Regions from separate parts of the Neobacillus sp. YIM B06451 genome, predicted to be linked through region 2. Evidence: riboswitches for the same ligand, from Rfam matches in the RefSeq annotation. Region 2 holds a riboswitch; each other region holds the start of a gene.
What was found. Region 2 has a riboswitch for cyclic di-GMP ahead of RB160_RS11895 (LPXTG cell wall anchor domain-containing protein). Riboswitches for the same ligand answer to the same signal wherever they lie in the genome.
Positions count from the first base shown of each region.

Region 1: it holds a riboswitch for cyclic di-GMP, as region 2 does, so the genes downstream of both, RB160_RS19520 (coiled-coil domain-containing protein) here and RB160_RS11895 (LPXTG cell wall anchor domain-containing protein) in region 2, are expected to answer to the same signal.
Region 3: it holds a riboswitch for cyclic di-GMP, as region 2 does, so the genes downstream of both, RB160_RS23655 (PxKF domain-containing protein) here and RB160_RS11895 (LPXTG cell wall anchor domain-containing protein) in region 2, are expected to answer to the same signal.
Region 4: it holds a riboswitch for cyclic di-GMP, as region 2 does, so the genes downstream of both, RB160_RS02985 (HD domain-containing phosphohydrolase) here and RB160_RS11895 (LPXTG cell wall anchor domain-containing protein) in region 2, are expected to answer to the same signal.

Region 1 is NZ_JAVFKJ010000015.1:14,538-18,937, reverse strand. It holds gene RB160_RS19530 (hypothetical protein) at 1-460, shown strand, start outside; gene RB160_RS19525 (HD domain-containing phosphohydrolase) at 558-1,484, opposite strand; gene RB160_RS19520 (coiled-coil domain-containing protein) at 1,594-2,025, opposite strand; cyclic di-GMP riboswitch class I at 2,092-2,180, opposite strand; gene RB160_RS19515 (amino acid ABC transporter ATP-binding protein) at 2,292-3,032, opposite strand; gene RB160_RS19510 (amino acid ABC transporter permease) at 3,057-3,791, opposite strand; gene RB160_RS19505 (transporter substrate-binding domain-containing protein) at 3,864-4,400, opposite strand, start outside.
Region 2 is NZ_JAVFKJ010000005.1:181,795-190,735, forward strand. It holds gene RB160_RS11895 (LPXTG cell wall anchor domain-containing protein) at 1-1,442, opposite strand, end outside; cyclic di-GMP riboswitch class I at 1,618-1,709, opposite strand; gene RB160_RS11900 (DL-endopeptidase inhibitor IseA family protein) at 2,254-3,174, opposite strand; gene RB160_RS11905 (F0F1 ATP synthase subunit epsilon) at 3,456-3,863, opposite strand; gene atpD (F0F1 ATP synthase subunit beta) at 3,884-5,305, opposite strand; gene RB160_RS11915 (F0F1 ATP synthase subunit gamma) at 5,407-6,264, opposite strand; gene atpA (F0F1 ATP synthase subunit alpha) at 6,419-7,927, opposite strand; gene RB160_RS11925 (F0F1 ATP synthase subunit delta) at 7,952-8,488, opposite strand; gene RB160_RS11930 (F0F1 ATP synthase subunit B) at 8,485-8,941, opposite strand, start outside.
Region 3 is NZ_JAVFKJ010000026.1:4,990-13,930, reverse strand. It holds gene RB160_RS23655 (PxKF domain-containing protein) at 253-1,764, opposite strand; cyclic di-GMP riboswitch class II at 1,785-1,867, opposite strand; gene RB160_RS23650 (general stress protein) at 2,644-3,162, shown strand; gene RB160_RS23645 (Fe3+ hydroxamate ABC transporter substrate-binding protein) at 3,381-3,554, shown strand; gene RB160_RS23640 (transcription initiation factor TFIIIB) at 3,730-3,936, shown strand; gene RB160_RS23635 (DJ-1/PfpI family protein) at 4,084-4,695, shown strand; gene RB160_RS23630 (hypothetical protein) at 5,019-5,507, shown strand; gene RB160_RS23625 (hypothetical protein) at 6,053-6,895, shown strand; gene RB160_RS23620 (hypothetical protein) at 7,171-7,572, shown strand; gene RB160_RS23615 (aminoglycoside phosphotransferase family protein) at 8,030-8,905, opposite strand.
Region 4 is NZ_JAVFKJ010000001.1:619,438-628,378, forward strand. It holds gene RB160_RS02985 (HD domain-containing phosphohydrolase) at 1-1,202, opposite strand, end outside; cyclic di-GMP riboswitch class I at 1,254-1,337, opposite strand; gene RB160_RS02990 (carboxypeptidase M32) at 1,619-3,127, shown strand; gene RB160_RS02995 (PLD nuclease N-terminal domain-containing protein) at 3,403-3,600, shown strand; gene RB160_RS03000 (ABC transporter ATP-binding protein) at 3,600-4,508, shown strand; gene RB160_RS03005 (ABC transporter permease) at 4,505-5,284, shown strand; gene RB160_RS03010 (alpha/beta hydrolase) at 5,638-6,504, opposite strand; gene RB160_RS03015 (amidohydrolase family protein) at 6,737-7,963, shown strand; gene RB160_RS03020 (hypothetical protein) at 8,059-8,187, opposite strand; gene RB160_RS03025 (Zn-dependent hydrolase) at 8,354-8,941, shown strand, end outside.

The DNA of each region.
Region 1 (4,400 bases), on a different contig from region 2:
GGCAATTGGAGTACTCGCAGGTTCCGCATTCGCGGCAGTAACGTTCGATTCGGCAACCGGTACGGGATTTGTAGGGAAAGGCGATGTTCAAACCGCTCTGGGATTGAATAATGCAGAAATGCAGAAGATAGCTAAGGAACTGGAGTTTACTTATGCGGAAGAGACTGTATATGCTGTTGAAGTATATTGGACCACAGGAGAAGGGACAAGGGGAGAAAAAACCCATTATGTTACCCACAAAAAAACTCAATCTATTAAGGCAGACATTGACTATATGGCCCGTAATCAAAAACAGGTAAATGGATTTATTTTGAAGGAAATGAAAATAACAGATATTGAAAACCCGGAAATCCCTGCTGTAGGTGATGTGTACCCTGGAAACTCTGGACATATTGTAACGTCCGTCGAGGAAGTATCCACAACAGGCGGTTTGTATGTTAACGGCGTTCTGCTACAGTAACAACTGCTTTTAACTAGGGAGGCACAGAAATACAGCCTTTAATCTGTAAACTTTGGCTGAAATAAAAAAGGAATCAATCACCATCGATTGATTCCTTTCATTTTACCTTAAGCATTTCGTTATCCAGGCGCCCTTCTTCTTTTAAAATCTCAACAAACGCCTCAACGACTTTCCTGTCATAATGGGTGTCAGCCATGCTGATTAACTCATTGACAGCATATTGGATATCATAGGCTTTGCGGTAGGCCCGATCCTCGGTCATAGCATCAAATGAATCGCTCACCGCGATGATTCGTGCTTCCAAAAGGATATCATCCCCTTTTAGGCCATGGGGATAGCCGCTCCCATTCAGCCTTTCATGATGCTGTTCGATTATAGTGGGGGTATCTTCATAGTAGAGGTCCTTCACCATTTCCGCCCCATCAACCGGGTGCTTCTTAATAAAGGCAAACTCCTCACTCGATAACCTATCGGGTTTATTTAAAATTTCGGTAGGTATATTAATTTTTCCGATATCGTGCAATATCGAAGCAATATATAAGTTTTCGAGCTTGTCTTTTGGGAACATAAGCTTTTTGGCAATTTTCATTGCATACTCAGTAACTCTATTGCTATGTTTGCTTGTATACTTATCCTTTCGTTCAACCTCTTCAACAATACTCTTTAAGCTGTTTAAACTCTCACTTAATTGATAAAAAGTTGGTTCAGTTATAACCCATAGATACACTACATTTGTTATAGTCGAGAAATGAATGGGTTCCTCTAAATTAGTAGCGGTAAAATAATCGCCTGGACCAAGTTCTATTTTTTCCCCATTTAGTTCGCAGATTAGGTGGCCGTCCAAAATATAAATAAACTCCGTTACATTTGGGGAGTCGCTAGGGTAAATATAGAGAATATTATTTTTTGTTATATTGGAGACCATGAATTCAGTTCCATCCCCACGTGCAAGAAGGCTAATATCAAATGCTTCAAGTGAAACTTTCTCCAATGCAGTTCCCTTTTTCCCAATAGTAAAAGCCAAATAGACCACCCCCTATTGTACAAAAAAAACGAGTCTATCTTTAATATTAGACTCGTAAAGTTACTTCTATCATATAGTATTCAAATAATTCATTCAATAAAATTTAGTATTATGGATATATTTTTACAATACGGATTGGGTCAATCCACACTTCTCTATCAGCAAAACGGACAAGTACCCAGCTGCATTCGGCAATTACTCCGTATTCCGCGGCCTTCGCAATCGTTTTATCCGACATTTTCAGCGTTTCCTCATAAATATCCGAAATGATTTTATCTAATTTTTCATTGTATTTTTGCGTTAGTTTTTCATGCGTTCCAGTGTCGCCTTCTTGAAGTTTTTTAATATCCTCAAGATACTGGGCTTGCAGCTTGTCTGCCTTTTCTACTGCTTTTTCAACCTTTTCGTAAATTTCATTATTGGTCTTTTCAATCAAACTGACCGCTTTGGCTACATCTTTCTCTTCATTCGCGAAAGCCGGTGAGCCCAATCCAAAAATCAGGACAGCCGTGAAAAAAATTGATAATACTTTTTTCAACATCCCCATTCCCTCCAACTGTTTAGAAAGTCCAACAAAAAAGACCCAATAATAGAAGAGGGACTTGTTTAATGCAACTGGCTGGCATGGCAGTACTCCTGCTTTAGCCCCTTTAGCTTTGCGTTCTTATCTTTTCAGATAAGTTGCCCCTGGGTCTATTTTAGTATATGTCATAATTATACAAGGACTTTATAACTATTTGCAACTATTATCCAAATTTTTTGAATTTTTTTCTAGAATAATAGGAGAAAAGGCCCGAGGATGTCGATTTAGTACTGTTTTAATGTCCTTTTCAGGAATTCCCTTGTCCGTTCCTGGGTTGGATTGCTGAAGATTTGCTCAGGGCTTCCTTCCTCGGCGATAACCCCTTTATCCATAAAGACAACCCGGTCGGAAACTTCACGGGCAAATTCCATTTCGTGTGTAACAATCAGCATCGTCAATCCTGATTCGGCAAGATCTTTCATAACCTTGAGAACCTCGCCAACCATTTCAGGGTCAAGCGCGGAAGTTGGCTCGTCGAACAGCATGACATCCGGTTCCATTGACAAGGCCCTTGCAATCGCTACCCTCTGCTTTTGCCCGCCGGACAATTGATGCGGTTTGGCATTAATGTATTTATCCATACCGACCACTTTCAAATAGTTCAGGGCGACTTTTTCAGCTTCTTCCTTTGAGCGCTTAAGCACCTTTACTTGCCCGACCACGCAGTTGCCAAGGACGTTGTGGTTGTTGAACAGATTGAATTGCTGGAACACCATGCCAAGCTTTCTCCTGTAAAGGAACAGGTCATGCTTGTCATCAAGAATGTTCTCGCCTTTATAAATGATTTGGCCGCCGCTCGGCATTTCCAGTAGGTTTACACAGCGAAGGAGCGTCGATTTGCCGGACCCGGATGAACCGATAATGCTCACGACTTCCCCTTTATTAACCGAAAAGTTAATGTCCTTTAACACTTCATGGTTTCCAAAGGACTTATTTAAATGCTGGATATCAATAACTTTTTCCATACGTTCTCCTCCTTTCTGCAGCTATTATCTCGCAGGCTGGATATCCTCGCCGACAACCGTGTAGCTATCCGGCCCTTCTATTTTCTTTTCAAAATAACGAAGGATTTTCGTTACAGCAAATGTCATGACAAAATAAAGGACACACGCTACAAAGAATGACTCGAAATAACGGAAATTGTTGCCCGCTACCGATTTTGTCAGGAAGTACAATTCAGATACCGAGATAACGTTAAGGACGGATGTATCCTTAATATTGATGACAAATTGGTTCCCCGTTGCCGGCAAAATGTTGCGGACAACCTGCGGCAAGACGACGTTGACCATCGTCTGGATATGGTTCATCCCGATTGCCTGGGCAGCCTCGAACTGGCCTTTGTCGATTGATATAATTCCACCGCGGACAATTTCCGCCATATAAGCTCCGGTATTAATCGATACAACAATAAGTGCCGCCATCATGACATTCATATTAATATCAAATGCTAATGCGGAGCCGTAATAAATGACCATTGCCTGGACAATCATTGGCGTACCGCGGAAAAATTCAATATATGCCGATAAAAGAAAATTAACGATTGCCAATACAATCTTTTTCAGTCCCCGTTCAGGAACAGGAATCGTCCGGATGATGCCGGCAATCAAGCCGATAATTGCTCCGGCAATTGTCCCAACGAGCGCAATCCATAGCGTTGTGCCGGCTCCGCGCAGGAACATCTCCCAGTTTTCCGATACGATCTTTACAATCCATTCGATGCTCATGCTTCTCCTCCTCCATTTCATCATGAAACCGGCTGTATGCAAGACACAGCCGGTTTCCACCGAAATCTATCTCTATTCTGCCGCCGGCTGGTTCTTGATTGCTTCATCCATGATGCTTGTTTGGTCTTCTTCGGAAATGCCGCTCAGGATTTCATTGATTTTGTCCTTCAGGCCGCTTCCTTTTTTAAGTCCGACAGCAATCGCTGTGTCATCTTCGGATGTTTTGAAACCATCCTCGAATTCGACCATCGCAAAGTTTTCGTTCGCGGCTGAAGCACTCACAGCTTCAGGACGCTCAGAAACGTATCCATCTATGATGCCCGATTGAAGCGCGACCCTCATTGCCGGGAAGTTATCCATCGCTGTTGCTTTCTTTACGCCTTCAATTTGGTCAATGACGGAGTAATGGAATGTATTCAGCTGCGCAGTTACCTTCGCACCTTTGAAATCGTTAATTGATTTCGCTCCTTCATACTTGCTTCCTTTTTTTACAACCATTACAAGATTCGATTTATAGTAGTTGTCCGAAAAGTCGATTGTTTCTTTACGTTCTTCCGTTGGTGACATTCCTGCAATAATCGCGTCGATTTTGCCGGAAGTCAATGCCGG
Region 2 (8,941 bases):
AGCTTCACGCCGGCGATATTTTCAAGCTTAACTCCTTCTTCCAGGGTCAGTAGGAGGCTTAGAAGCGAAGTAAATTGTACCTCTTTTCCGTTGGTAAGAAGAAGCCACGCTTTATCGAAAGGTCCAATACAGCCTTTAACAACAAGCTTTACTTTTGTCAATTCAGGGTTTTCCACTGGAGGCTTTTCTCCGCAATTAATCGTTATGACAATTTTTCCGTCAACCTTTTCTTTCGTTACCTTGGCATCCGTTAATAAATAAGTTGTCTCTTTATCTCCAACCTTCAGCTTTACTCCAGTAATCCCTTCGAGAGCCACATTCCCTTCAAGTTCAAGAAGTAGCTTTCCAAGTGAGGTGAACTTAAGTTCTTCACCATTTGCAAGAATCAGCCATGCGCTATCCACCAATCCAATGCAGCCTTTAAGGGCAACCTTGACTTTTGTCAATTCAGGTTTTTCAACTGGAGGCTTTTCATTGCAATGGATTTTAATTACGATTACGCCGTTAACGGTTTCTTTTGTTACTTTTGCATCAGCCAGCAAGTAGTCTGTTGTGTTGTCGCCTACTTTTAACCTGATGCCCACGATGTCATCGGGATTTTCATCCAGGACAAGCATCAGATTGCTTAAGGACGTAAACTCAATTGGATTTTTACCATTTAGAAGCAACCACGCTTGGTCAAAAGCTCCAACGCAATTTTTAACAACAAGTTTAACTGCCGCTCCGGCGTTATCTTTACATTCAATTTTAAAAACAATCGTGCCATTTTCATTTTTTGGCGAATCCACAAGAACTTCATCTTTATTGAAAGTCAATTCTTTGCCGCCTTTTAGGACAACTCCTACCTTAGCGATATCGGCAAGCTCAATATCGAGTTCATTCATTCCCTTGGTAAGATTGATTCTAGTATTTTTGTCGTCATTCAGAATAAAGAAAGTACCTTCAGCTAATGGGTTGCAGCCTTTTATCAAATTGACCTTATATTTGTTCTTCCCATTACCGTCCTGGCCATTGTTGTTTCCATTACCAGGATTCTGGTTATCTCCCTGGCCGCCACCGTTATTTTTTTCTTTTACAACATAAGAAAACGTAATGCTGGTAATTTCGTTCCCAACAAGTTCAGGCAGGATACCTGATTTCCCACCACTAAAACCGTTTAATGGTGTTTGTCCAATTAGAATGCTCTGTATGTCAAGGTTGGAGGTCCATCTCCAATCTCCTGCACTCCCCGCAGTTTCCACGGTAATTTCCAGTGGACCATCAAGATCTTTATATTTTCCCGCCACAAGGTTTGATACGTTGAGGACGAAAGTTTTAGTTTCTCCTTTATTGTCTTCTCCTCCCCCTTGTTTTGCGAACGCGGCTCCCATAGGAAGAATGTTAAAAATCATTAGAAGTACTGATAGAAATATTGCAGCGTTTCTTACTACAATCTTTTTCAAATAATAACCCTCCTGCCCTTTAATTTATGTTATTGATCAAAAATAACCGAATATTCACCAACTCTTTACGTAACACCTCCTCGTTGGGCCCTTGTATTTAATAATGGAAGTAAAATTTGACCCCATTATTATTAAAAAATAGTTTAAAACACCAAAAAGCTGCCAGAAAAAGGTTTCTGGCAGCTGGACGGCCATTCCGGAAGTGATCCGGAAGCAGGCTCCGAGGCTTTGCGTCCCACCCTTTCGGATGGTTTGCCTTTATCATCATGTATGTAATTGCGAACACTCTTTTAGTTGAGTTTATAGCCTCATTTCAGTTTATTGAATACCCGGTTAAATACTAGATAAACCAATTTATGAATTAACTTGCTACAAAGGTAATAAATACCTATTATTTCGGACTTTTTATGTGATTTATCGAATAAAAGGTGGACCTTTTTACCAATTATACCTTAATAAAGAATTTATATAAAGAATATTGTTCAAAATAAAGAACGTTTAATTCCTACCACCTTTTCTATTAGCCTTCATGAAATATCCCGGATCCTTTCTATGGCTTGGATTCAAGGCTGGAAAAAGAAAGTTGACCTAAACTCCCACTAATACTTTCATATAAAGAACGAATGGGCTTTAAAGAACAATTATTATATTTCCTCGTATGGAATTTTTAATAGAAACGGTTTTCGATGGATTATTCAATTACACGGGATTTTGCGGGTATTAAGAGGCAATAGCAATATAGTTTTAGGAAGGGGGAAAGCGGGAGCCAAAAGGGAGAAACCTGCCCAAACCGGACAGGTTCCTTTTTAAATTATTTTAAGTGACGGACGGTGCCATAGCTGGCAATCTTGAATTCCATATCTCCTGTTTGCTGAATGAGGAAGTACATTTCATTCTCTCCAGGCTTTAATGATCCTTTATATCCTGCATCAAGTTCTACGAAGAATTTAGCCTTGTATTCAACATGAACCTTCGACCTGCCAACTTCTTTCATTTCTCTGACCTCAACCTTTTTAATTCCCTTCTTAAATTCATCGACCCAGGCGGTAGTTGAAGGATTCAGGAATTGTTGCTTGGATACATTTGAATCCACTAGAAGATATTTAAAGAATGCAAAAGCCGGATTAATATTAAAAGGGATATCCAGGTCAAGTGCCGGCTCGCTGCTTACTCTGTAGCCAATTGACGGATAGTAGTTGTATCTGACAATATAGGCTTCTTTTTCAGCTGAATCGCCCACAGGAACTACGAGGCGGAAAACCTTCACGTTCTTGTCATTCCTCACAAATTGGGCTTCGGCTTTATCCCATTGCAGGAGTGAACCACCATCTGCCTCAGGCTGGGCAAGCTTCCCTTTATATACAATTATGCCGCGGTCTTTGATGAACTTTTCGGCCGCATGATGTGTTAAGGTTTTCTTTAAGTAAGCCAACAGTTCCTTTTTTGTGTCGATGGAGCTAGAAAGGTAGCGGTACGTTGTTCCCTTGTAGGCAAACGTTTTATACTCTCCTTCCTTATAGGACCCCCCCATTTGGACATAGGCTGATGCTTTCGCCAAATCCGCTGCCATTTTTACGGCTTGCTTGGCGGATAACTCGGTTGATGCTATTGCTTTTTGTGCTGTGGTATTTTTATTTGTTCCAGCAGCAAACGCCGCATCGGTAGTTTGCAGAAGAGGCGCCCCAAGTAAAGCCAATGTAATGCCTGCAATCAATATGTTTTTGTTTCTCATGTTTATTCCTCCCACTCATTTTGTCATGCAATTGAATAGTCGGAGGAGTAATGGAAAACGTTACATAATTTACCTGATTTTATGCAGAAAAATATTTGTTTCGTTCTTCACCACTAAAATGGTTGAGATTTATTGCCCGAACAACAGTGAGTAGCCCCGCCATGGATACACGACTTCATATGGTTGGAAAACCCAACTAGTTCTTTTCTGAAAAGAAAAAGCCCCCAAAACGGAGCTTTCACTCCATATTGGGGACGGATGTCCTAGTTAATATATCGTTTTTACAGTCTTCTCTCTGCTACGGCCAGACGGTTAATGGCACGCTGAAGCGCAAGTTCCGCACGTTTGAAATCGATATGCTCCTGCTGGCGCTCTCGGAGTCGCTGTTCGGCCCTCTCCTTCGCACGCAGCGCCCGCTCAACATCAATCTCATCCGATTGTTCCGCGGACTGGGCCAAAATGGTTACCTTCTCGGGACGGACTTCAAGAAATCCGCCGCTTACCGCAACCAATTCAGTTTTTCCTTCCTTTTTCATCCGAACGGCGGCAATTTGCAGTGGCGCGACCATCGGAATGTGTCCTGGAAGAATTCCCAGTTCACCGCTTTGTGCTTTCGTGCTTACCATTTCGACATCGGCGTCATAAACCGGGCCATCGGGAGTAACAACACTGACTTTGATAGTCCTCATTTTTCACCCTCCTGGCTTGTTTAGACCTCTACGCCCATGCCTTTTGCAGCTTCGACAACGTCTTCGATGCGGCCTACTAGGCGGAATGCATCTTCCGGAAGATGATCGTATTTTCCTTCAAGGATTTCACGGAAGCCTTTAACAGTTTCCTTGACCGGCACGTATGAACCTGGCTGGCCAGTAAACTGCTCCGCAACGTGGAAGTTTTGCGATAGGAAGAATTGAATCCGACGGGCACGGTGAACGACTAGCTTATCGTCATCACCAAGTTCGTCCATACCAAGGATCGCGATGATATCCTGAAGTTCACGATAACGCTGAAGCGTCTGCTGCACTTGGCGCGCAACATTGTAATGCTCTTCTCCAACGATTTCAGGAGAAAGGGCACGTGAAGTCGAAGCAAGTGGGTCTACCGCAGGATAAATACCCATTTCAGAAAGCTTACGTTCAAGGTTTGTCGTTGCATCCAAGTGGGCAAATGTTGTAGCCGGAGCCGGATCTGTGTAGTCATCCGCTGGTACATAGATTGCCTGGATGGAAGTAACGGAACCTTTATTGGTTGATGTAATACGTTCCTGCAGCTTACCCATTTCGGTAGCAAGTGTCGGCTGGTAACCAACCGCTGATGGCATGCGTCCGAGAAGGGCGGATACCTCCGATCCTGCCTGCGTGAAACGGAAAATGTTATCCATGAAGAAAAGAACGTCCTGTCCCTGTTCATCACGGAAATACTCAGCCATTGTCAAACCGGTAAGGGCTACACGCATACGAGCTCCAGGCGGTTCGTTCATCTGGCCGAATACCATCGCTGTCTTTTTAATAACGCCCGAGTCGGTCATTTCATGGTAAAGGTCGTTTCCTTCACGGGTACGTTCACCAACACCGGCGAAAACGGATATACCACCATGCTCTTGGGCAATGTTATTGATCAATTCCTGGATAAGGACGGTTTTACCTACACCCGCGCCACCGAAAAGGCCGATTTTACCACCCTTGATGTATGGTGCAAGCAGGTCAACTACCTTAATTCCTGTTTCAAGAATTTCGACTTCTGTCGAAAGCTGTTCGAAAGAAGGAGCCTCGCGGTGAATGGAATCCCTGCGGGCGCTAGCCGGAACTGGTGCATCCAGGTCAATTGAGTCACCCAGTACGTTAAAAACGCGCCCAAGGGTTACATCGCCAACCGGAACAGAAATAGGGGCACCTGTGTCCACTACTTCAAGTCCGCGTGTCAGCCCGTCTGTGGAAGCCATTGCAATGGTACGGACAGTATCGTCACCAAGGTGAAGGGCTACCTCAAGGGTCAGGTCGATATCGACTTCTGATTCATTGCGCGCTTTGGAACTGATTTTTATTGCGTTATAGATTTCCGGAAGGTTGCCGCTGTCAAACTTAACGTCAACAACCGGTCCCATAACTTGCAGGACATGTCCTGTGTTCATCGTTTTCCCTCCAATCTGAAAAATCCGGGGACCATGGCCGTGCCCTTGCCTTTTGAAGGCAATATAGCGGAAGGCCTTGGCCACTCATTCGTGTCGCACGTTTACTCCAAAGCAGATGCTCCGCCGACAATCTCGGTGATTTCCTGAGTGATTGCCGCCTGGCGGGCACGGTTATATTTCAAGCTGTATGCATTAATAAGCTCTTTTGCATTGTCGGTTGCATTCCTCATTGCCGTCATCCTGGCAGCGTGTTCGCTAGCCTTGCCGTCGAGGAGAGCTCCATAAATAAGGCTCTCCGCATATTGCGGGAGGAGAACTTCGAGAATTTCCTCGGCATTTGGCTCGAATTCATAGGATGTAAGCTTTGTGGAAGCAGAAATATCCGTTAACGGAAGCAGCTTCTTTTGGGTTACTTCCTGTGAAATCGCACTGATGTAGTGGCTGTAATACATATACAGTTCGTCAAATGTACCGTCGGAAAACATGCCCACCGTGCTGCTTGCAATTGCCTTTATATCGTCAAACGATGGCTGGTCGGAAATGCCGACTATGTCAAGTACAACATTCATTCCCCTCTTGATGAAAAAGTCCCGTCCAACCCGTCCGATTGCAATAATGCCAAATTCGTCATTCGATTTATGGCGATCCTTAATTGTCTGGTACACCTGGCGCAAAATATTGCTGTTATAAGCGCCAGCAAGCCCCCTGTCAGAGGTGATGACAAGGTAACCAGTCTTTTTTACCGGCCTTGACTGGAGCATTGGATGGTTTGCATCCTTGCTGCCAACCGCGATCGAAGCCGTCACTTCCTGAATCTTTTCCATATAAGGGACAAAGGACTTGGCATTCATGACTCCACGGTTCCATTTTGCCGCCGATACCATTTCCATCGCTTTTGTAATCTGGCTCGTTTTCTTTGTGGAAACAATCCTGGATTTAATGTCGCGTAATGATGCCACTGGTTCTCACCACCCTTATCAAAGTTAAGGCCGAAAGCCGCGTGGGCCCCTGCCTGTTATTGTTGGAGAATATTCCGGCCCTGGCGCCCTTCACGATGCAGGCTCCCTTTAACGAGGAAAGCCTGGAAACCGGAAGGGCTCAGCGCCATTGCCATTATTCCGAAACTGCAAACGTCTTTTTGAATCCGTTGATTGCAGCAGCCATATCGTCATCGGAAGCAAGTTCCTTCGTCGTACGGATATGGTCCAACACATCTTTGCGGTTGTGGTCGAGCCATGTGTAAAATTCATTTTCAAAACGGCGGATATCGCCGACAGGGATATCATCAATGAATCCGCGTGTCAGTGCATAAAGGATCATAACCTGCTTTTCAACCGCAATCGGTTTGTGCAAGTCCTGCTTGAGCACTTCTACTGTGCGTGCACCACGGGCAAGCTTCGCCTGGGTTGCTTTGTCCAGGTCGGAACCGAACTGGGCAAAAGCTTCCAATTCACGGTAAGAGGCAAGGTCAAGGCGCAAGGTACCTGATACCTTTTTCATCGCTTTGATTTGTGCTGAACCACCTACACGGGATACTGAAAGACCAGCGTTGATTGCCGGGCGAACGCCGGAGAAGAACAGGTCGGATTGAAGGAAAATCTGGCCGTCAGTAATGGAAATTACGTTTGTTGGAATATAAGCGGAAACATCCCCCGCCTGCGTTTCAATGAACGGAAGGGCAGTGATTGAACCCGCGCCTTTCGCATCGCTCAATTTCGCTGCGCGCTCAAGAAGGCGGCTGTGCAAGTAGAATACATCCCCTGGATATGCTTCACGGCCTGGAGGGCGGCGAAGAAGCAGGGAAAGTTCACGGTAAGCGGCAGCCTGTTTTGTAAGGTCATCGTAGACGACAAGGACGTGCTTGCCTTCGTACATGAACTCTTCAGCCATTGATACTCCCGCGTATGGAGCTAGGAACAAAAGCGGTGCCGGCTGGGATGCCGATGCAGTTACAACGATTGTGTAATCAAGCGCGCCGTACTTACGGAGAGTTTCAACGGCGTTACGGACTGTTGATTCTTTCTGTCCAATTGCAACATAGATACAAATCATGTTCTGGCCTTTTTGATTCAGGATCGTATCGATAGCGACAGCTGTTTTACCAGTCTGGCGGTCACCGATAATCAATTCACGCTGTCCGCGGCCAATAGGAACAAGGGCGTCAATCGCCTTAATCCCGGTTTGCAGCGGCTCATGAACGGATTTACGGTCCATAACCCCTGGGGCGACCGCTTCAATTGGACGTGTTTTAGTAGTATGGATTGGGCCCATGCCATCGATTGGCTGGCCTAGCGGGTTAACGACGCGGCCGATTAGCGCTTCGCCTACCGGAACCTCCATGATGCGCCCTGTCCGGCGGACTTCATCGCCTTCGCGAATTTCCGTATATGGGCCAAGTATGATAATACCGACGTTATTTTCTTCAAGGTTTTGTGCCATCCCCATAACGCCGTTCGAAAACTCAACAAGTTCCCCAGCCATGACATTGTCGAGGCCATGAGCACGGGCAATACCGTCACCAATCTGGATGACTGTACCAACATCACTCACTTGAATTTCCGACTGATAGTTTTCGATTTGCTGTTTCAACAGCGCACTGATTTCTTCAGCTTTGATGCTCATGAGTTTCACCCCTATCTACAAATCTTAGGTCAATAGTTTACGTTCAAGACGGTCCAGCTTGCCTCGCAGGCTGCCATCGAAAATTCGGTTTCCGATCCGGACTTTGATGCCGCCGAGCAGGTCGGTATCGACAATATTCTCAATCCGGAGAGCCTTTTTCCCAACCCTTGCCGCAAAAGAAGCTGAAAGCGCGATGCTCTCTTCGTCCGACAATGGACGGACGCTGTAAATTTTTGCTTCGGCTATGCCCCTCGCATCATTGGCAAGCTCGATAAATCCATCCGCCACTTCGGGAATTTCATTTTCACGATGGCGGTCAATGAGGATCATAAGGGTATTTTGGACATATGGGTTAAGGTTCGTAAAAGCACCCTTAACAATTGCTTTCTTTTGGTCCAAAGAAAGCCTTGGGGAGTTCAGAACCGCATTCAATTCCTTGTTGTTCGTAAAAACATCTTTCACAACGCGAATTTCTTCTTCAATGGCGTCGAGAAGGCCGTGTTCCTTCGCAATACGGAACAATGCCAGCGCGTACCTCTTGGAGATTATCGATGTGCTCATCGGCCTCTTCCTGCCTCTTGAATGAATTCGTCAATCAGCTTTTGCTGATCCTGTTCGCCCAATTCCCTCTCAATAACTTTCGAGGCAATCATGACGGATAGGGAAGCAACCTGCTCGCGGATAGCCGCGACAGCCTGTTCCTTTTGCTGTTCGATTTCAAGCTTTGCGGATTCCTTAATCCTGTCTGCCTCGGCGCGGGCGATCGAAATGATTTCCTCGCGCTGGACATCGCCCTGCTTGCGGGCATTTTCAATAAGGCCTTGTGCTTCAAGGCGTGCTTCTTTTAAGAGTTCACGCTGCTCCTCAAGATGTTTTTTGGCATCCTGGTTCGCTTTTTCAGCCTGGCTGATCTCATTGGAAATATGTGTTTCACGCTCTTGCATGATGCCCATTAATGGACCCCATGCAAACTTTTTGAGCAGTGCCATCAGCACAATGAACATGACGAGCTGG
Region 3 (8,941 bases), on a different contig from region 2:
TCCTAACAGGTACGATCGTAGGATTGTTCCTATAATAATGAAGAAATTCACCCTCTTCGGCAAGTGATTGCTGAAGGGGGTTATTATTGTTTTGGAAAAAGCCAGCCGTTAAACGGCTGGCGACAACGCACTAAGTCAGCAGCCAACAAGTAGCTGACCGACGCACAACTTGTTCCACACGAATGAAAAAAGAGGCCGCCCAAAAGAGTCGTCGTTAAACGATCTTTTTGGTCAGCCTCCATGAGAATGAGATTATTTCAGTCCAATAACAACTTTTTGCTTTGTTCCGTCATCAAGCGTAATTGTAAGTTGGTAAGTACCTGCAGTTAAACCTTTTGTACTCAAGTTAAATACATATTGATTTGAGGATGAATCATATCTAAAGTTGTTTCCGGAAGTAGCCGCGCTAGTTGATACCGCTTCAAGGTTATCCCCGAAGACTTGGTTACTGCTTTTTGCATAATGAATAGTTGCATTGGCAGTTGAAATAAACTTACCTTGGGCGTCAGTTAATTGGAATTTAACCGGAACGGTGCTGCCCGCTTTAAATATTGAACCATCCTTGATTGGCTGAAGAACCCCGCCAAAATTGTAAACAACGGTATAGCTTATCGTCACCTCTGTAGTATTTCCAGCCTTGTCCGTGACAGTTATTGTATCCGTTTGCGGTCCAACCTTAGACGTATCGATTGTTCCAGTTTTATCTTCGTCTGCAAGTCCGGACAATGTATCGGTTGCTGACCAAGTCACAACTTGATTTAGTGTGTAAGTGCCACCATCTTCAACAGTAATAACTGGCTTCCTTTTATCAATATTAATGCCCGAAACTATTGCAGAACTTGAGTTACCGGCATTATCGATTGCAGTACCTTCTGCTGATCGATTCACACCTTCAGACAGTAACACTTCCTTCGTATAGTCTGCTACTCCTGAGGTTTCATCGCTTGCTGAAAAGCTAACAGTTACATCATCATTATACCAGCCATGTTCATTTGCCTCTCGGTCAGCAGATCCCGAAATGGTTGGAGCTGTTTTATCTAGATTAATCGTAATACTTTTAGAACCCTCGTTTTCGGCTTTATCTCTAGCATACCCAGTAACAGTATGTCTACCATCTTCAGAAACTGTAACAGGTGCAGAAACCGAGCTCTCGTCCAGATCAGAGCCACCTTCCTCATCGGCAGCGGTGAAAGTTACGGTCACATCCTCGTTATACCAGCCCTTAGCATTTGCAGGTCTGTCAGGAGTCGCAGTGACAACTGGAGCTGTCGTATCAGTTACTTGCTTTTTAGTTACAACAAAAGTAATGAGGTCGTCTTTTTCATTATCTAGCTTTGCTCCTGTTTGATTTGTATTTTCAATTTTTACCTCATTTTTTTTGAAGGTAAATGTGTAGTTTCCAGGCTGTAAGTTAGGGTCTACTTGAACTTCTGCGTCTACCTTAACCTCCATATCTTTGGCATACAGGTGTACCTTAGTTAGGTTTTCTTGGGTAAAAGTACCGCTTGCGCTAATAACAAACCTTGTAGGGACAGTAACATAAGCGTCCGTCATGTTCCCATCCGATTTTACTGAAAGTTTGAAGCTCTTGGATGCCCCTTGTTCAACAGATACATCAGTTGATGAAGCGACTAATTCCGCTTTAATTTCTAGTTCCCCAGCAATCGCAAAACTTGTTGGAATAAGTCCGGAAATAGCAAGTACAGTGACCGCGCTTAGTGCTTTTTTGCTTAACACATTTCTGAAGCCAGTTTTTTTCATCATTTTCTCCCCTTAAAAAATATTTTTAAGAGGGCCGGTTACACTAGTAGCTCCATGCAGCCCAAGTGTCCAAATTAAGGCTACACTTCAATGCTTCCCCAAAAATTTGGTTGGTTGAGTCGATAATCCAACTGGATAAGTCATACAAATTTCCACTCATTTCAACCTTATTTGTGACGATGACGGATCATATTTTCGTGGCCACTTAAATATTGATACATCGTCTCTTTCCAGTTTTATTATAATTTAAACAATAGTTGATTGGTTTAACTTCCCTTCGACAAACTTCAAATAAATTCCAACAAAAATCACCAATTTATCCTAAAATCATCTAATTCCGATTCAGATTTCATGGTTTCGTTTTGCTTCATTCGATAGTTTAGTTGCAATAAGAAACCGGCTGGCGACAATACATAAAGGTCAGTATCCAACAATTCGACGGACAGCTGACACAGCTCGCTGCCAATAGCAAAAAACTAATCCATAAAAAAGAAACCCTGCTCAAAAATGTAACGGGTTCGAGTACAAAAACTTAATTCGCACACAAATTAGCAGTCCAATTCGCAACTGAATTGGACTCCATCTTTTTATTGATATATAAGGGATTTTTGTACGTTTTATGGCGTTTTAGCACTCGAATTCGCACCCCTTTTAGCAGAGTGACCGAAGTTATTGCCAACTTGGGAATTCGTATGCTAATTACTATGTGATGGTTTGTTAAAAATAGAAATTAGGTTTTTGGTTATTTATGTTAAAAATAAAGCAAATCTTATTCAACATAAGGGCAGTTTAGTTGAATAAGAAAGGTTGATGAAAACTTTTATTCGATTAAACATATATAATAGGATTGGGAAGGCGAACATTACTAGAAAGGATCTGACTATGAAAAGTGTATTAGAAAGTAGGTTAAAATATTTATATACAGGGGAAAGATTTGCAATAATATTGTTCCTACCTCTTAGTTTCTATATTAATTACACATATCCTGAACTGCAATTATTTTCACTGCTTTCTTTTTGGATTTCCTTTTTCTTATTGGAGTTTATCCTTATGCAAGGAACTTATTATTGGCATTCCAAATGGAAGTGTCTAATTACTGAAAATAAATCTATAACTCCAATCAAAACTGTTAGACTGTTGTGGAAATTGAAAGCAATAAACGTAAGTATAATAATTTTTTCTATCATTTTATTTGTTATCGATATACTTGTTAAATATCCCAGTCTACCAATTAATGGATTGCTGATCAGCGGATTTATTTATATTTTCGCTATACTCGAATTTATTAATTACTTCTACATCCAATTGTCCTATGATAATTTATCTGATATTAGATATTTAATAAAAACAAAGAAATTAAAACGGTCTTCTTTAAGTAAAGATTTTAAGCGTATTGCATAAATGAACATAATAAATTGAATTACTTCTTGAAAAATAGAGACCTTATTGGAGGGTGTGTTTTCTTATTGCTAAAGGGTGCGTTGATCCAGGAAGGATTAACGGCCTTTTTTGTTGAATTCCTTATAGAACATACGGGGCAGCCATTCCTGTAATGAAGAAAAATCGTATAAAAAATACGTAATAAGAATAAAAACAAGATTTAATTAGAGGTGATATAAATGTTTGGAGAAGATCCTAAGTGTACTAAATGTGGTAAGGAAATCAAGGGAGACGAGGTTGTTTTTATAAAAGTGCGTTATCCAAAGCTTAAAGGGATGACTGAAATAAAAGCGTATTTAAAAAACGAAGGAAGTTTCATATGTGAAGATTACTTTCATCAAAACATCAAGTGAACAACTAAAAAAAGACAGCTGTTATGGCAACTTCTTTTTTGTTTCACTAACGGGGCAGGATTGATTAATAGTTGAACTTTAAAATTTCTAATTCGTACATAAAATGCAGAGGTTTATATAACTCGATTAACGGAATATAGAATTCAAATAAAATATAAATAAAGGAGATTTTTAAATGAAACAATCGGCACAAGTAAATGAATGTCCGAAATGTGGCGGAAAAGAGCTAGGAAAAGGTAAGCACAGTGGAACTGGAGTTATATATCCATTCACTAAAGTGAGTACTGGGTCGGAAGTTGAATACATCATTTGTACGGAATGTGGATTTATAATTGAAGCTTATGTAACCAAGCCAAATAAATTTAAGGGGACACTTTACTAAGCTAACGGGTGCTTTGATCTAGAAGGATTAAGGCACCTTTTTGTTGAAATCCTTATTGAACAAACGGGCAGTTTTGTTTAATAAGAAAAATTAATAATTGCTATTTATACTATAGGGGGGTATAGTAATTTTGAGGAGGGGTAATAAATGCTCAAATTTAATGTAGGTATCCTGTTATTTGATTATGTAGATGCTTTAGATTTTACTGGTCCTTATGAAGTTTTTAACTTAACTACTTATAATGATAATGATGTAAAAAAACTCTTCTCTAACAATTTAGAGGATAAACCTTTTATGGTAAGTACAGTTTCTCATGATGGAAAGCAAATAACGGTACATAACGGGTTAAAAGTAAAGCCTGATTATAGTTTTTCTGATGCACCAACATTTGACATCATTATTGTTCCTGGTGGTCCATTAAAAGCATTAAAGTTAGTAGAGAGTAATAAAGAAATAATAACTTGGATTGAAAATTACAAAGACAAAATAGTAGCATCTGTGTGTACTGGAGCATTTTTCTTAGCCCAAGCTGGAATTCTTAACGGAAAAAAAGCGACTACAAATCGGGTAGCTTTAAATTTGTTAGAAAGAAGTTTCCCAGAAGTAGAAGTTATTAGAGGAGTTAAGTATGTAGATGAAGGAAATGTTATTACTTCAGCAGGTATTTCCGCAGGAATTCAAATGGCGTTACATGTGGTTAGCAAATTATTCGGCGAAGAGACGGCAAAACGAACTGCTCATACAATTGAATTAGATTAAGTTGAAAATATAAGGGGTTCAATAAAGATAGAAGTCTTTTTCTTATTGAACAAACGGGTGCTTTGATCCAAGAAGGATTAAGGCACCTTTTTATTGAATTCCTTATTAAGCTAAAGGTGCAGTAATATTGAATAAGGATTTTTGTAACTGACTTGGACAAACTATCCCTAAATATAAATTTAGGGTGAAAGTAAAGATGGGCCATGAAAAAACGGAACAATAAAAAGCTATTAAAATAATTGGAGTTAGAAGAAAAGAAAATGAAGGATATTTTATTTTAAGATGAATAAATAAAGATAAGATTATGAAAAGGAGGGTTAAGATTGGAGGAGAATATTGAAACTGGAATAGGAAGTTTCATCAAAAGAAAATTAATAACGACTTTTGCCACTATGTTGGTTTTTTCAATCATTTTGGCATCTTATGGTTTGTTGCAAGATACTTCGGGTGAAGTATATAAGCCTGGTAACAAATTTTTTCAATGGGTTATTATTTTCCTGTTTTATATTGGGGTTGTTGTCTTGATATACGGAAATATCGTTTCAATTGGCATTGAATTTTTACAGAATAAATTCTTTAAAAAGCATGATTGGTTATATGTTGTAATCCTTGGGATTTTCGGATTAGCAAACGGGCTATTTTTTCAAGAAAGGATGTTCGCTCTTTATGGAATGTTAGCCGCCTTGTTATATGCCATTGTTGATAAATGGTTAATTAAAAGATTTTCAGAAAGTAAAAGTAGCGTAGCATTTATAATCTTACCAATTGTATTATTGTTTCTAATGTGGGGATTTTTCAACTTCATATATTGAAAAAATGAGCACTGTTTTAGTGCTCATTTTTAATGCGATTAACATCATTTATTGTGCTGTTTAGATCCAGCAATATGGCTTTTGTTTCCTGATGATTGGGAAAGATAGAACCCTTGTTGAACTAACGGGTGCGATGTTCCTGGAAGGACTTCCGCCCTTTTTTGTTGAACTCCTTATTGAATAAACGGGGCAGTTGAATAATAAAGGAAGATGTTTTTAAAACGACCATCAAGGTTCCATCTGCAGATTCGAAATTTTGAAGAAACATTCAATAATATGATTAAAGTTATAACAACAATCAAATAAAAACTGCCTGAGAAATGATTCTCAGGTATTTTTTTGTTGATCTTTCAACTAAGGATGCGTTGATCTAGGAATTAATTAATGTACATTTAACTACTATTAGATAACCAAATTTCCTTTTTTTTCATATTATTGGCTAAACAAAATGGGGAAATTTACCGATACAATATATAGAAATAGGTTAAGGGTTGTTCTGCTTTCACTATACGTTACTACTATTGAGGGAAAAGAGGCAAACTTCTATGAAAAAAGTATGGGTTTTAGGCATTGCACTGGTTATGGGCTTAACTGCTTGTTCTTCAGATGACACACAGGTTACAAAAGGAAAAACTAAAACAAAGGACATAAAATGGTCAATAGAGGAAAACTCTAATTTAACGGAATTCGAGAAGAAAAAACTTGCAGCACAAGAAATTATGGTGGACCAAATGGTAGGAAAATGGTCAAACGAAGAAGAATACTATGTTATTAAAAAAGCAGAAGATCGAGTTGTTCAATTCACCAAGCAGCAAAAAGCTTCTACAGGAGAACCTTTCCATTTTAATATGGAAGTAAAAGATTCAAAAGATAATGAGTTGAAGTTATATTTATGGGATGATGAACTGGGAGAAGACTCCTACTTGCGTATTAGCCAAGAAAATGGAGTACTTACAATCAGTCAAGGTGAAGGGCGGAGTTTTCTTGAAGATCCAAACACACGACAATTTAAGAAAGCGACAAAAGAAATGGCCGAGTGGAATAAAGAAGCATTGGATACCAGTAAGAAATTTTCTGCATATTTTAATGACTTAGAAGGAAGCTACCAAGCCATAGATGAAGTAGTGTATTTCCTTGTAGACAATGGAACCGCAGCAAACGGAAAGCCAACTATAAAGGTTTTCAACTCTGTCGATAAATCGTACTTTATAATCGAAGTTGATGACTTCACTGAAACGTATTTTCACGGAATTGTAACTATGTACAAATTAAATAATAGATACTTTGGACAGGAGTTTACGTTCACTATAACAGATAAAGAAAAAGCACAGATGAAAATTGGAGAAATCGTATTTGACAACCTAATAATGATTGAGAGACGAAATTAGTTTTACTATATCTTCCCCCCTTTTTATACATTGATTTCAGCCAGTTGATACAAGCCTGTTTTTTCAACTTTTTGAAAACAGGCTTTTCTAATACAGAGGAAAATTGGCACCTATTAAAATTGCTCTATCCCCCATTACGGACCTTTCTTATTGTGCTAACGCGGTGCGTTGATCAAGGAAGGATTAACCGCCTTTTTTGTTGAATTCCTTTTTGAACATAAGGGCAGTTTAGTTGAACAAGACTTTCATCAGTGTAGAATAAAGGGAGTGGAATTGTGAGAAAATCTTCTTTATTTATTTCTACCATACTAATAGTGTTTTTAATTGTAAGCAGTTGTAATAATAATTCTGTAAAGAAAATTAAAGCAGATTATTTTGATATTACTTTAGGACAGAGTTCGTACAGTGCTTATAATAAAGTGGAAAAAGAAACTGTTCAGTCATTAGTTGATGCCTACAATGACATCAAATATAATGGACAAACCAACCAACAAATTAATTATGAAAAGGCAATAACTATAATATTTATCTATAACGACCAAATTTCAGGAACTTTAGTAATTGACGATAAGGGCATTTTTAATCTTGGTTACGTTGAAAACTATGAAATCGAGCCAAACAATGATATATATAAACAAGCAAAAGAAATATACAACGATTTGAAGCAACAATATTAATATTTCTTGGTAAATTGGATTAATTGGTTTGATAAAGTTGTTTTGTGAGACTCTTCACTTAAACAAACGGGTGCTTTAGTTGAACAACGCACTACTATAAAAAAGCTCGAAGCACCATGGCTTCGAGCTTTTTTTGTGCTAATCACCGCTAAAGTGTTTGCTAATTCAACTGCGAATTTCACTACGAAAAGCACTGCTAATTCGAATTTTGCACTTCAAAACCGAACCCGATATCAAAAATGAGCTGGGTTTTCACATTGAAGGGTTAAGCAAGCTTGGCCACCAAACATATCTTCGTATCGAAGTTGAGCTTTTTCACCAGTTTTTTTCAAGCCCAATGAACCGTCATTTTCATTGCCTACATTATAATTGAACAAACCCATCACTCGTATATTTAATGGGGATGGTTCTTATTTTTGAGAAAATAACAATAAAGAGGATCCGGTTCAGTTCCATGTCAGGTTTCAAAATCTTCAATGATTGTCTGGATAACGTTATACGCTTCTTTTAATTTCATACTATCGGAGTTCTTGTAATCTTCATAGATGATTAAAGCCTTCCACATAGCCCATCCTCTTGCCCGATTCCATGTTCCTTCATCCATCTTTAATACATCCTTGAAAACAGTCCTGCTCTCATGATCAAAAAAGGTCCAAGCCATAGCCGCATCACAGGAAGGGTCCCCGACTCCCAGTATTCCAAAGTCAATTACGGCACTGAGCTTCCCGTCCTGCACTAATAGGTTTCCTGGCGCGATATCTCCGTGAAGCCATACCGGCTCCAGTTCCCACTTGGATGCTAATGCCAGATTCCAGAGCCCTGTCAAAACAGTTTCATCAAATACATCTAGATTACTTTCGATTGCATTTCTCGTTTCATCGTCATACACAGATAGATGCGCGCCTCTGTAAAAATTATGGGCTCCAGCCAAAGGGCCGCTACTCGCGTCAATGGACTGCAATTCAATCAAAAATCCGCCCAAATCGGCTGCGAATTGATTTAGATCCACTACGTTGTCTCTCGTTACTGTCTCTCCATCAAGCCATTTATAAATCGACCAAGGAAATGGGTAATCATCATTCGGAGTTCCTTTTGCAACTGGGGTTGGAATAGGGAATGCAAGCTTTTTAGCTAAAAAAGGCAGCCACTTTTGTTCCTTTTCGACTTGCGGAACATACCCAGGGGCACTCGGCAGCCTGACACTCATGTCATTCCCCAAGTGGAATGTCCGATTATCATGACCGCTCACTTTAACCGGTTTAATTTCTAAATGAGCCCACTCGGGAAATTGCTCTTTTATCAGTTTCGCCACTAATACGGAATCAATTTTGATCTTAACTCATTCCTTTCCCTGAATATTTCCAATTTA
Region 4 (8,941 bases), on a different contig from region 2:
CCGATCCGGTCCATGGATTTGCCGATGACTTCTTCGTACATTTCTTCGATTCTCATATGCTCCGTCAGCTCAGAGAATAAATCATACGCGAGAGTGTTTCTTCCATGGAGGAGAGCATCTGTGTAAGACTCGAATAAAAGAGCGGAATTCACCTTCTTCCATTTCAGCATCCTCTTAATCGTCAATGAGTGGTCAACAGGAAGCTTGATAATTTCCCGTTTTGTTTCAGTCCGGATAATGGGAAGGGTCGGTATTGCATCGATGACTTTCACTACAGTTGCTCTTTCGTTATTTGAGAGCTTCACGACTGCATCCTCGGGATAGATTTTCATCAAATCGATAAATTGGAGGAGAATATCAAGGTCGTAGCATTTCTCATCCTCGAGCAGAATCTGGATGGCTTTTTGGGGTGAGTATGCTAGCCGGTACGGCCGTTCGAGGGTAAGGGCGGAATATACATCGGCAATCATCAATATCCTCATCGGGATGTCCAAATTTTTTGCTTCAAGGCCTTCTGGATAACCGGATCCGTCAAGGCGCTCGTGATGGCTTTTGGCGCAAGCAGCTATCGATTCTGAAAATCCGTTCTCCGTCAGCAACCTGTGCCCGTAAATGGTATGTTTTTTCATTTCCGTGAATTCTTCGTATGTAAGTTTACCCGGTTTATCAAGAATCTTTTTAGTGATGTTCGTTTTTCCGAAGTCGTGCAGCAAATAGCCAATAGCAATCTCCTCCAGGTTTCGCAGGCCAATCTTTTTGGCAAGGAGGATTCCTAATAGAAAAACATCAAAGGAATGCTGCCAAGTAAGTGTGTCATATTCCTTCATTTCATAAAAAAGGGAAGAGATTGTTCGATCTCTCATAATACCGATGAACATCGTCTCGGCAAAATTAAGGTCATCTATTTCAAACAGAAGGTGTCCATATCTTTTTTCGGTACCAATGGTCACCAGTAGATTGAAAAATTGTTCAATATGCATTTTTGAATTCTTCATATCATTCAGGCTATGGGGATGGCTTGCTGTTCCTTCATGCCAGGAAGAAGGATGAATGATGTTCACTTCTTCAATCCCCAGGTCCCTTAACTTTTTGATAAAAATAGGAGAAAGGGACATGCCCCTCTTTAAGATTAACAGCTGATCCAGATATACATTTTCGTTCAGAATGTCTCCCGGCTTAATTTCACTCAGCTTTTTCAACATACGATCCACCCCTTAATAAAAGCGCACTGAATAGATTTACACGCTTCCGAATCCAGCAACTGGCTAACATAGCATTTCGCCTTAGTCCCTATAGTTTTGCGCCACCCCTTTTCAGGGGATTTGCCTTTTTGATGATTTGTTTGAGGTTATAGGAAGAGCTGTTTCCAAAGTTGTCCGTTCCTAGTATACATAATATTCGACAATATTGGGAGAAAATTGTAGAATTTTGTATTTTTATATAGGAAGAAACAGAAATTTTAGCGTTTTGTCTACGTAAAGACGGACTTAATGGTTCCTTTTGTATAAAAAAGTAGTTTGAAAATTTAAGCTAATTTTTGGATGGGAGAGAGAAAACGGGTATAATGGGGAAGCGGCCCACCCTTTAAGGGCGGCAATTTTCAAAGGGGGGAAAATCAATGGATAGACAGAAAGCAATTGAAGATTTTAAAGCACTTGACGAAAAAATTACCCATTTCCAAAGTATATCAGGCCTTGCCGATTGGGATCAGAAAGTAATGGCACCGAAAAAAGGGCGCGCCCAGTTCGCCAAATCGATTGGCACGTTGCGGACGGAAGCGTTTAAGCTGTCCGTTTCAGAAGAGATGGGCAGGCTGCTTGAGGAATTGACATCTGAATCGGCTGAACTTGACGAAGTAACAGCTGCACAGGTTCGCGAGCGGAAGGAACAATATGATCGTTCAAAGCGGATTCCCGCTGAGGACTTTAAAGCATTCGCCATTTTGACAGCCCAAGCGAATGACGCGTGGGAGCACGCGAGAGAGCACAACGACTTCGGCCATTTCGCTCCGTACCTTGAAAAAATTGTTGCGTTCAGGCGGAAATTCGCCGAGTTGTTCGGTTATGAAAACCATCGATATGATGCGATGCTCAATGAATTTGAACCAGGACTGACGGTGGCCAAGCTAGACCCACTTTTTGCAAGGCTGCGGGACACAAGCGTCGCGCTTTTGGAGCGGATCAAGAAATCGCCGAACCAGACAAATTCGGAGATTTTCAGCCAGAAATACAATGTTGAGAAGCAAAAGGAATTCAACCGCTTCATTTTGCCAATCATCGGTTTTGACATGGAAGCGGGCAGGCTAGATGAAACCGTCCACCCATTTGCGCAAAGCATCACGATCGGCGATGTCCGATTGACGACAAGGTATCTTGAAGACAATGTCCGCTCCGCGCTTTTCGGAACAATCCATGAAGCAGGACATGGTATTTACGAACAGAACATCGACCCGAAATTTGAAGGTACCGTATTGGCAAGTGGGACTTCCTTTGGCATTCATGAATCCCAGTCGCGTTTCCTTGAGAACATGGTTGGCCGCAGCAGGGCGTTCTGGAGCTATTTTTACCCAAGGATGGTTGAGTTTTTCCCAGAGCAGCTTGGAGCTGTCAGCGAGGAAGATTTCTACCGGGCGGTTAACACTGTGGAGCCTTCTTTTATCAGGATCGAGGCGGATGAACTGACGTATAACCTGCATATCATGGTCCGTTATGAAATTGAAAAAGCGCTCATGGCCGGCGAAATCGAGGTACATGAACTTCCTTCCATCTGGAACAGGAAGATGGAGGAATACCTTGGAATCACGCCAGAAACGGACCGGGAAGGCGTCCTCCAGGATGTCCACTGGTCATTTGGCGGCATCGGCTACTTCCCTTCGTATTCACTTGGCAACCTATACGCGGCGCAAATCCTGAATACCATTAGGAAGGAAATGCCTGATTATGAAGCGGCCATTGCCAAGGGTGATTTTGCTCCAATCGTCGGGTGGCTGAAGGAGAAAATCCACCAGCACGGTTCACTTTACAGGCCAAATGAGCTGATTGTCCGGGTAACAGGAGAAGAATTGAACGCAGATTACCTTACTGAGTACCTTGAAGCGAAATATTCTGAGGTTTATAAATTGTCATAGGAACAACTTGCTGAGAGCCTGGGCAATCCGTTTTATTTAGTATTTGAAAGAGAGCCTGCCACTTGGCAAGCTCTCTTTTTTGAGGTTTTTTTAACCGTCGAGTAGGTTAGTTATATACTGGCTTAAATAGTAGGGAGTAATCTTTTTTATTCCCTTATAATATTTTTTCTGAAAATCTATTAGAAAAATATGGACGCAACTCCTATTTATGCTACTATAAAATAAGACTTTAGTCACAGAATTGTCACCATATATTCGTTAAGGGGGAATGAAAAATGGATGTTGGCGGTATTGGATTAGGCATTTTGCTGCCGATCATGCTAATCCAGCTAGTTTTGCTTGTTATCGCGATTGTTGACCTGATTCGGACTGAAGAGACGAATGGGCCGAAGTGGGTATGGGCGCTGGTTATTTTGGTGTTCAGTTTTATCGGGCCAATTGTGTATTTCATTTTTGGAAGGAGAAATACTTAATGCCCCTCGTAGAAATTAGCGGCCTTAAAAAGAGCTTTAAAGGAAACGAAGTCATCAAGGGGCTCGACTTTGTTTTAAAAAAAGGGAAATGTACAGCGTTGCTTGGACCAAATGGCGCTGGGAAAACGACGACGCTGAGAATGCTGTCCGGGCTGATGGAGCCGACGGAAGGGACAATCGTTTTCCCGGATGCGAAAAAAGGGGAAGATCTCCGGAAGTTTATCGGGTATCTGCCCCAGTTTCCTGTGTATTATAACTGGATGACTGCCCAGGAATTTTTGTCGTACGCCGGAAGGCTCGGCGGGCTTTCGAAAAAGGAAGCGAAAGAGAGGACCGGGGAGCTACTGGAAATGGTCGGGATTGCTGATGCGAAAAAGCGTCAGGTTGGCAAATATTCAGGCGGTATGAAGCAGCGGCTCGGTATCGCCCAGGCGCTGATTCACCGTCCAAAACTCATTATGCTCGACGAACCGGTTTCCGCGCTCGATCCCTTTGGCAGAAGGGAAGTCCTTGAGCTTCTTGAAAAATTGAAAAACGAAACGACAGTATTGTTTTCCACACATATTTTAAATGATGCCGAGGAAGTTTGTGATGAAATCCTCTTCCTCCATAATGGGGAAATCGTAGAATCGGGTACGATGGTTGAACTACGGGATCGCCATAAGCAATCGAGGGTTGAGCTGCAATTCAATGGCCAGGCAGAAGATTACAAAGGAGCCTTTGCATCGGCCCAGTATGTACATGACATAGAAGTCGCAAACGGCCAAATGAAGATTTTCGTTACCGACCTTGATAAAGCTACGAATAGTATACTGAAGATTGCAGCGAATGGAGAGTTTCCGGTTACAAAGATTGAATCCAGCCGGATGACACTTGAAGATATTTTTATGAAGGTGGTGGGAAAATGAGCCAGTTCCTAACCCTTCTGCAAAAAGAAATACTCGAAATGTGGCGGAACTATAAATGGGTCTGGGTTCCGATCGTATTTATTATTCTCGGCGTACAGGAGCCGTTGTCAATCTATTACATGCCGCAGCTTATTGACTCGCTTGGCGGGCTACCTGAAGGGTCAGTCATCGAAATCCCGACGCCCTCCTCAGCGGAAGTGCTCGTTGGCGGCATCGGGCAGTACAATATGTTTGGATTCATAATTACTATCCTTTTATGCATGAGCCTCGTAGCGGGTGAGGTGAAAAGCGGGACAGCCGCGATGATCCTTGTTAAGCCCGTGAAACATGGCTACTATATCGCTGCAAAATGGGTTGGCGTCCTATTACTCCTTTGGGCCTCATTCTTTATCGGATATCTTGTAACATGGTATTATACCGGGCTACTCTTTGATTGGGTCCCGTTTGACTCGTTTCTTGGTTCATTTTTTATTGAAGGCTTATGGCTAACATTCATTGCCACGATTACGTTGTTTTTCAGCGCTTTATTCAATGTTCCCGGCGCTGCGGGGTTTGCAGGCGCGGGAATCGTCATCATTCTTTCTCTTGTCAGCAGTTCGCTCGCACACCTTCTTGAATGGAGCCCAGGGATGCTGCCAACATACGCCTCAAGCTATCTTCTCGAGGATGGCCTTAAACAGGATGGGAGTATGACGATCGTGCTTACGGCAGTAATCCTCGCCATATTACTCTTCCTCGCGATGAGGATTTTTAAGAATAAAGAACTTGCTGATTAAAACAAAATGCGCAAGCGCCTTGGTTAGCCCCGACAAGCTTAAGACGGGGCCCGCAGGACACTGAATGTCACCCCTGAATTCGCCCACGCACGAAGGAAATGCAAGCATTTCCGAGGACGGGCCTGCCCTCCGGAGGGAACCGGCTTAAGACCTCGAGGGGCTAGGCGCTGAAGCTGGATTACAATAACTCATTTTGAGTTTTCAACAATGTTCTATTTAAAGTTTCCTAAGAAGAACAAAACAAACCGGCTGGCAGTTCCAGTCCGGTTTGTTTTGTTTAAAGATGTATTTTTCGAAGCGCGCGACTTTTAAGAAGGTTGTTATTTAGATAATTGATTTTCTTTAACTGGTCTTCAAATAACCGATTTCAGGAAGTTGATGACTTCGGAGAATGCATCCTTCACCGCTGGGTCGTCCATCTTTTCATCGAATAAATGAGCGCCTCCGGGTATAGTAATCAGTTTGTTTTGGACTCCCGCTTCAGTCAGCTTTTGGGCCATTTGTTCCGATTCTTCATATGGAACATCGTCATCCTTCGTGCCGTGCAGAAGCATTGTTGGTGGGTAATTCGCATTGATATTCCAAAAAGGAGACCATTTTTGAAGCTGCTTCTTCTCGAAGAGGGTGTCAATTCCTGATACATCCCCAATCCAATCTCCGGTTTGCCTTCCATATAAATAAATTCCATATCGTTCGGTGATTGGCCCTACAGTGATCGGGTCCTTTTTTACAAGCATGGTCCGCAGCTCCTTTGGAACCCTGGCCATCGCCTGAAAGTATGGGCTTGGTTTAAGTGCCCAGTTGCCCGTAATATCTCCATACCCATAGAAGGAAACGATCGCTTTCGGCTTTGTTTCTAATGTCCCACTCAAAAGGGAAAGGTAGCCGCCAGCAGAACCACCCGAAACGATAATTTTCTCCGGGTCAATTCCAAATTGGGCCGCACCCTCTGTTCTCAACCAATCGAGTGCATCCTCTACATCCTGCTTGATTTCAGGAATCTTTACTTCCGGGGCAAGCCTGTAATCGATGGAGAACACGGCAAAACCCGCGTCATTATAAAGCCTGATTTGCTCTTCCTTCATATCCTCGCGGGAGCCCCAAATGAGGCCGCCTCCGTGTATATACATAATCACTGGCGCCGAGTTGGCCGATGCTGGATAAAAATCCCCTTTCACTTCAAGGTTACCGATTGTTTTGTACACAACAGTTGTTTTCATATCGTTCAACTTCTTTCTCTAAATGGTTCTTTTTAAGAAATAATACTAGTATAGCAATTGTCTTGGCAAATGACAAAAAATCAAGGTAAGTTAAGGCTGGGATATGGAGTTTTCAGATTTGGTTTTATTCTAAAAAAACGAATTAATTGCGGAGAATACAGCCGTTCCGTATGATGGATGAGAGAATTTAAAAATTATTAAAGCAGGGAAAACGTAAAATCTGGAGGACAGTATGATGGATATTTTGTTCAAGCAAGTAAGGCTAAAAGATGGTGAAGAGCTGAAAGACGTTGCCATCAAACGCGGAAAAATTGAAGCGATTGCAAAAGAACTGAATGTGGATGCTGCGAGGGTTATCGAAGGGAACGGAAAAGTATTAATCCCTGGCCTTGTCGAAAGCCATATCCACTTGGATAAAGCGCTGATTGCCGACAGGCTTCCAAATAAATCAGGTACTTTGCAGGAGGCGCTGTCGGTAACTGCCCAGCTGAAGCCTACTTTTTCAAAAGAGGATATTGCCGACCGGGCGGAACGTACCCTTCAAATGCTAATCAAACATGGTACTACCCACATCCGCACGCATTCCGAGTTCGATCCTTCCCAAGGCTTTACAGGTTTCGAAACCGTTATGGAACTGAAGGAAAAGTACAGGGGCATCGTAGATATCCAAGTTGTTGCTTTCCCGCAGGAAGGGATTTTGAAAGCGCCCGGAACAGAAAAAATGATGTACGAAGCGATGGATATGGGCGCGGATGTTGTTGGCGGAATCCCTTACAACGATACTCCATGGGATAAACATATCGACCTCGTATTTGAAATTGCGAAGAAATACGACAAGCCCATCGACTTCCATCAGGACTTCAAAGATGGTGCCGACGGAATGAACATCGAATACGTTTGTGAAAAAACAATAAAAGAAGGCTACCAAGGACGAGTTTCCGTCGGCCACTTGACTGCACTAGGAGCACTTCCAAAGGAACGCTTGCAGCCAATCATTGAAAAAATGGCTGAAGCGGAAATCAGCGTCATGAGCTTACCCGCAACCGATCTTCACCTGGGCGGAAGGCACGATGAGTTCAACGTTCGCCGCGCTTTGACTCCGATCAGAGCGCTTAGGGACGGAGGCGTCAATATGTGCATCGCGACAAATAACATCCGCAACGCCTTCACGCCATACGGAACAGGCGACGTGATGCTAACTGCGATGCTCGCAATCCCTGCGGCCCACCTTGGCGGAGCGGATGACCTGCCAACCGTATTGCCGATGATTACAACAAACCCTGCAAAAGCGATGCAAGTTTCCGGGTACGGCATTGAAGAGGGGAATAACGCTGACGTTGTCCTTCTTGACACTCAATCTGTAACTAACGCAGTCATCGACATGCCAGCCAAGCTTTTCGTAGTGAAGAGCGGCAAGCTTACAGTTGAAACGAAGAAATCTGTTGAGCTTTTCTTTTAAAATAGGATTTCCTATGCGAAGGGCGGCGAAATGCCGTCTTTTACGGTGTGAAATGGCAGGTTCGCTTTGGAATAGAGGATGGATTAGGTTCACAATCACGGCGTATCGTCCGATTTCCAGAATATATCGCCCACTTTTTGGATTTTTTCGCCCACTTTTTTGAATTTATCCCCCACTTTTTCAATGATATCGAAAATTTCAAGGCGGATATCGAAAACTGCCACTTTTTAGACACAATTAAACGGCGTGTAAAAGAACAAGAGCGCCGTGAAACACTCTGTGAAACAAGAAAATTCGGGGAGTGACAGGCACTGTTCGCATTTGTTGTTCGCATTTCGTAATAAAAAGTTTTATAATTATATGATAATTCGTTAATTGGAGATGTTATGAATGGTAAATTCGAACCGGCTGTGGGAGAGGCTGCAGCAGCTTAGTAAGATAGGAGCGACACAGAACGGGGGAGTTACCCGACTTTCTTTTACAAAAGAAGAGCGGGAGGCGAAGGATTTAATCGCTGAATTCATGAAAGAGGCGGGCCTTTCGGTTAGGGAAGACGAAGCCGGAAACCTGATTGGCCGAAGGGAAGGCACAGTTGAGGGTGCACCTGTCGTTATGACTGGTTCGCACATCGATTCCGTATTTGACGGCGGGAATTTCGATGGGCCACTTGGCGTGATGTCGGCAATCGAAGCGTTGCAGACGATGGAGGAAGAAGGAGTAACAACTGAGCATCCGATTGAGGTTGTAGCCTTCACGGATGAAGAGGGGGCTCGCTTCAGCTTCGGGATGCTCGGAAGCCGCGCGATTGCTGGACTGGTTTTGAATGAAGAACTTGAAAACAGGGACAAGGATGGCATTACCATTGCGGAGGCGATGGAAGCAGCGGGGTTCAACCCTCAAGAAATCGGCAAGGCCGCCCGGAAAAAAGAAGATGTGAAAGCATATATTGAACTACATATTGAGCAGGGAAAGGTTCTT